Regions from separate parts of the Robertmurraya mesotrionivorans genome, predicted to be linked through region 1. Evidence: riboswitches for the same ligand, from Rfam matches in the RefSeq annotation. Region 1 holds a riboswitch; the other holds the start of a gene.
What was found. A riboswitch is a leader RNA that binds a small molecule or an ion and turns the genes downstream of it on or off. The one in region 1 is predicted to bind cobalamin.
Positions count from the first base shown of each region.

Region 2: linked by a shared signal. The riboswitch ahead of ACRX5O_RS04995 ((2Fe-2S) ferredoxin domain-containing protein) and the one ahead of ACRX5O_RS19065 (ribonucleoside-diphosphate reductase subunit alpha) in region 1 are both predicted to bind cobalamin.

Region 1 covers NZ_JBPCCH010000015.1:71,763-74,902, forward strand. Annotated here, with positions in the region: gene ACRX5O_RS19060 (ABC transporter permease) at 1-1,116, shown strand, start outside; cobalamin riboswitch at 1,635-1,831, shown strand; gene ACRX5O_RS19065 (ribonucleoside-diphosphate reductase subunit alpha) at 1,970-3,140, shown strand, end outside.
Region 2 covers NZ_JBPCCH010000002.1:181,693-184,832, forward strand. Annotated here, with positions in the region: gene cobJ (precorrin-3B C(17)-methyltransferase) at 1-285, opposite strand, end outside; gene ACRX5O_RS04990 (HoxN/HupN/NixA family nickel/cobalt transporter) at 286-999, opposite strand; gene ACRX5O_RS04995 ((2Fe-2S) ferredoxin domain-containing protein) at 1,003-1,386, opposite strand; cobalamin riboswitch at 1,498-1,685, opposite strand; cobalamin riboswitch at 1,822-2,014, opposite strand; gene ACRX5O_RS05000 (multidrug effflux MFS transporter) at 2,233-3,140, opposite strand, start outside.

The sequences.
Region 1 (3,140 bases):
GATGGGATTAACTATGATATTCAGATTGGAGCTTCGGAAGCATCCATATCTAATGTGGAAGTGCTTTTTGAAAATATTCGGACACTCCCTGATGTAACCAACTCTAGTACGATGAGAAGGCTGGATCTAGCTACGTTAGTCGAGAAAGAAAAGATTCCAGACGAATTAGTAGAAACAATGGGGATTGAGGATGGGAAGGCTACGTACTATCTCAGTCTAATTGGTCTCGATGAAAAAAGCCTAAAAGAATATGCTGATCAGGTAGGGGTAGATGTTAGTCGGTTGACTGATGCAAATCATATTTCGGGTATTATTGTTGACACTATTTCTTATCAAGATGGGAAAACAGGTAAGTTTATAGAAACCAAGAGCATAAAAACGTCAGTCGGTGAGAAGGTAGAACTGCTTTCCCAAGATTTTGACACTGGTGAGATAATGCCTTTAGAGAAACATCTTGAGGTAGCTGGATTGACCGATCAGTTGCCAATGGGAGTATACTCATCAGGAGTGGGTGGTCTAAATATTATTGTTTCTGATCAAGTCATTGATCAATTGGTGAATGAGAAATTAGCCGATAATCTACAGACTGAACTCTTTTTAATGTCAGATGATCCATTGAAGACACAGCAAGAAATCGAGGATATGAAGGAAACGAATCTTTATATTTATAATGTGTACCAAAGTAGACAGCGGGAAGAACAGTTAGTGATGCTATTGTCTATTTTTACGTATGGTTTCATTGTACTCATTACGGCTATTTCAATAGCTAATATATTCAATACGATTTCCACTAGTATTTCCTTAAGGAAGCGGGAATTTGCGATGTTGAAATCAGTGGGAATGACTGCAAAAGGCTTTAATAAAATGATTAGCTATGAAAGTATTTTCTATGGATTAAAAGCACTGCTGTATGGGTTACCGATCAGTATGGGTATCATGTTCCTCATTTATAAAGGGACTATGAATAGTTTTACGTACCCGTTTTGGATTCCGTGGCTTAGTCTTGGGATTTGCTTTGTCTCGGTATTTGTAATTGTCGGATCAGCCATGCTGTATTCCATCGCGAAAGTGAAGAAGGATAATATTATTGAGGTATTGAGGCAGGAGAATATTTAGATTAAGGAGATGAACATTTGCATGGGGCGATGTTCATCTTTTTTTATAGAGGGAGCCTGAGGAAAATGGGAATCGGAGGCGGCGAAATTTCGGATGGCAAATAAAGTCCGGGAATAGCAAATAAATTTTTCGAATCGCAAATAAAATCTGGGAATCGCAAATAAATTTTTCGAATCGCAAATAAAATTCGGAAATCGCAAGTAAATTCTTCGGATCGCAAATAAATTATTAAAATCGGTAAAAAATCCAAAAATAGAGTAAAAAATCTACTAATCCCCGAAGAAAATCAATAAAAAAATTAAGTTTAGCTGTAATTTTCACACGATTTATTAAAAAATATTTAAAAATCTACCATCCCTATAAAAACAACAATTCTCTCCTTCACCTCCTAAAGTCAACAACAATATTTTACCAAAACAAACATTTTCTACTTGCTAATCTACTAAACTACCGTTACTATTAAATTTGTAATATCTAGATATAGATATATAAATGTGAAAACTTAACTATATATTGTGTTGTTTGCCTTAAGATTAGATGCCGTACGGCTTAATTGGGAATCTGGTGAGAGACCAGAGCTGCCCCCGCAACTGTAAATGCTGACAAAATGAACAGACCACTGTGTAGATTGCTTACCGATGTAGGTGCCTAGATGGGAAGGGTTCAAAGTAGAGTGAAGCATAAGTCAGGAGACCTATCTTACTTAAGATGTTTCAACTTTCTCGGGGATTGGGAAGATGAGACGATGGCGACAGAAGACAAAATCAGATCAATGCCTTTTTGTCTTTTGCTGAAATCGTTTCATCCGCTCAAGGACTACTGAGCGGATTTTTTATTTTCAGGAGGGACGATCATGACAGTAGTAGATTTGCAAGAAGAATATAAGTCAGTGTTAAAAGCAATTGAAGAGTGTTCTGTAACCTATCAGCTTGATACATCTGACATGACTAGAATGGTAAATGAATTAGAGGTAGCTAAAAAAGATGTGAGCCAACAAGCTTTGTTTTACTCCTTAAATAACATTGCCATGGACCAGCCAGATTGGACATTTGTTGCCGCGCGCATATACTTAACAGAACTTTACAAACAGGCTTCGCAAAATAGAAACTATGATTCATCACATACATATGGGAATTTTTATGAATTGCTAGTCACGTTAACAGAGAAAGGCATTTACTCTCCTAAACTACTGCAAATGTATACGGAGGAAGAAATTATACAATTAGCAGGGGCAATCGATCCAGAAAGAGATAAGCTTTTCAACTATATTGGTCTGTTTTTATTTGCTGACCGTTACCTTGCAAGAGATCATGACAGAAGAGTATACGAACTCCCTCAAGAACGCTTCTTAGTCATTGCAATGACTATCATGATGAACGAGTCGAAAGAAAAAAGGGTAGAGCTAGTAAAAGAGGCGTACTGGGCATTAAGCCATCTATATATGACAGTCGCAACACCAACTCTATCAAATGCCGGTAAGAGCTTTGGTCAGCTTTCGTCATGTTTTATTGATACAGTCGATGATTCGCTAGATGGTATTTATCTAAATAACTGGGATATTGCTCGCTTAAGTAAGGAAGGTGGCGGCATCGGAATCTATTATGGAAAGGTTCGTGCTCTCGGTTCTGATATTAAAAGATTCAAGGGAATGTCTTCAGGGGTAGTACCTTGGATCCGCCTGATTAATGATACAGCCGTTAGTGTGGACCAGTTAGGTCAAAGACAAGGTGCGGTTGCCATCTACTTAGATGTATTCCACAAAGACGTGATGAATGGCTTCCTTGAACTAAAGACCAATAATGGGGATGAGAGAAGAAAGGCTCATGATATTTTTACAGGAGTCACCATCCCAGATTTATTTATGGAAAAGCTTCAAGAGAAGGATGAAAACGGCAGAAGTGTTGGGGAATGGCATACGTTTTGTCCACACCAAGTAAAGCAGCTGATGGGCTGGAAGGACGAGAACGGAAACCCGCTTGGTCTTGAAGACTTTTATGATGAAAAAGATCGAAAGTATTTTACGG
Region 2 (3,140 bases), on a different contig from region 1:
TTCGTACACAAGGCCAGCCATTCCGTACACACCCGCATCTCCACTAGAGATCACTGCCACTTTTTTTCCGAGCTCGGCCTGCCTCACTGCCTCTTGAGCTCTACTTACTTCTTCAGTCATCCCTGTACTGATGATTTCTTGACCGTCTAGTAATCCTTCAATCAGTTCCACATACGTTTTATAGCCAATGATCATATCACTTTCTTGTAGAGCTTTTTTTGCCCGGTCCGTTATATGCTCCTCACTTCCGGGACCAAAACCGATGACTAACAGCTTTCCTTTCAATTACGCTCCTCCTTTCATTAGTTCCACCATCATAAAAATTCCGAGTACTAGGCTATAGGCGCCTGTTACCGTGCCTAATAGTAAAAACAGCTTGTCTTTCACTCTAGCTTTCATAAATCCCCATGATAAACAGAATGTAATTCCTATCGTAGCGATGAGTAACCCAATGACAAATAAAGTCAGTTGAATAAGGGCGACGGTTAAATTATCAAGCCCTATCGCATTAGAAATAATCGCGATTTGCGTAGGGCTTTCTACACCAATGCCGTGAAGAATGCCAATAATAAACGCTCCAATGGCACCGAGCTTTGTAGGTGATAGTTGATTCGTTTTTGTTCCTGATGTCACCTTACTAGCGATGTTGCTGAAAAACTCAACGACAATTCTTAGTCGACTTTTATACTCGTAATCTTTCTTTTGTTGAAAAATTGACCAAATAATAAACATTCCGAGCAAAATAAGGGTGAAGCTAACGAGCATTTCTAGTATTTGCTTCGTTGTATCTGGAAGGTGTAAACCAATATAAATAAATAACACTCCAATAACCATTACAATCATTCCGTGCCCAATCGCATACATCACACCAAGAGTAAGTTGTTTCTTCTTTTGCTGCTCACTGCCAACCATGTCGGCAATCGCTGCTACATGATCTCCGTCGATCCCATGCCTCATGCCAATAAAAACAGCAAGCAGAGCAAACATGATAAATTCCATAGGTTATACCTCTTCTTTCACTTTTTTCGAAATTCCCTCAATACTATCTGAGTTTTCAGGTGCTACGAAGCCTTCCTGGTTGTATGTATAAATAACGGATTCTTTTAGTATCTTTCCTTGTCCGATATGACTCCGAACGATTTCTCGTCCCATGTCCTCTGTAAGTGCTTTATACCAGGTGCCTTCTGGATACACGATGGTGACACAAGCATCCTTGCATCTTCCATTACATCTCGTTCTTGTTGTATGTACTTCGTCGTCTAACTCCAACTGTGTAATTTCATCACGAATCGCTTGCGTTACTTCTTCTCCCCCTTTTCTCATGCAACTACTTCCATTGCAAATCAAGATGTGATGCTTTGTCCCCTTTAAATTCCATGTTGTCATGTTTTCCACTCCCTTAAATTTATCTAATAAAAAAAGCACCCCTACAAATAGAGGTGCATAAGAACATACGGAAGGTATATCTTCTACACATCTACCTATAGTCCCGTAGGTATGTGACACACTTTATAGGAAGGTCTCCTGGCTTTGGTTCCTTGCTTTTGTTACGTCTTCCCGATTTTACTCAGTGACCATTTGTAACAAAGCTCCCCAATACAGTGGCGGGTACCGCGACGGCTTTTCACCGTGCTTCCCTTTTAAGCAAAAGATTTTTCTTTTGCACCTATTAAGTAAACTATGAAGTTATCAACCCAAAGAAAGATTTCCATAAAAAAATCCGCTCACAGGAATGAACGGATGAAACGAAAGCATGAAAAGACAAACAGAAATACGGTCCCTTCTCACCATCGAAACACCTTCTCTATTCCCGGAGAAACTGAAACGTTTAAAAGTAAGACAGGTTTCCTGACTCGTGCTTCTTCCTACTCTAAGACCTTCCCATATTCATACGAATCACATATGTACACAGTGGTATTCTTATTTCGTCCACACTTACAGTTGCGGGTACAGCTCTGGATTTTAACCAGATTCCCTATTAAGCCATCTTGGCATCTTAACTTTTTGGAAAACTATTCAATTAAGTTAGATTCTATATTAGATGAATATTTCTTATTTTTCAACTACTTATATAACGAACACGACAGATTTCCTACTGAAACGGAACCCACATGGCGTTCTAAGTATTAGATGTTTTTATTAATTTAACTTCATACACATGCTCGTAATTTAGTAATTTGAATGATATCTTTAAAAGAAAAGACGCTACCCTTTTTGGATAGCGTCTAGATATTATACTGAGATTTTCCCAGGTTCTTCGATAGCTGGTTTTACGACGGAAGCCTTTCGTACGAAAAGAAAATACGAAAGAAAAGCTAAAAAGCTAGCACCAAAGATTATGGATCCCATCGGAATGGCAGAATTCTCTCCTGCAATGCCTACAAGTGGTGATGAAATAGAGCCTAGGATAAATGGTAGTAACCCTAGTAAGGCCGACGCGCTACCTGCAATATGCCCTTGTGACTCCATGGCAAGTGAAAACGATGTAGTTCCAATAATCCCGATCGAGGCAACGAAGAAGAAGATAGGAATAACAACCGCAATTAAAGGAGCCTTTAGTAATAACGCAACAAGAAGAATGGCACCTGATACATTTGAAATGGTCAGACCTATGACTAAAAATGTCTTTTCAGATATTACGTCTACGAACTTCCCTACTGCCTGACTTCCAAGAATCAAGCCAATTCCGTTCAAACCAAATAATAAGCTGAATACTTGTGGTGAAACTCCATAAATATTTTGATACACAAATGGAGTACCAGAAACATAAGCAAAAATTCCGGCCACAATAAATCCTTGTGTAAAGGCATATCCTGTAAACTGACGATCTTTTAATAAAGTTCCAAAGTTCCTAAATGTTTGCCCAATATTACTTGGTACACGCTTCTCTGTTGGAAGTGATTCTTCCAGCTTTGAAAATACGGTAAAAAATAAAACTAGACCGACAACACTTAAAACGACAAATACTCCCGTCCAATTCGTAAAGGCTAGAATCGCGCCACCTGCAACAGGAGCGATAATTGGACCTAGATTACTTACTAATGTTAATAACGCAAAAAACTTCGTTAATTCTCTTCCGCTAAACTTATCACGAACGACCGCTCTCGATATAACGATCCCGCCTGCTGCTGAAAAGCCTT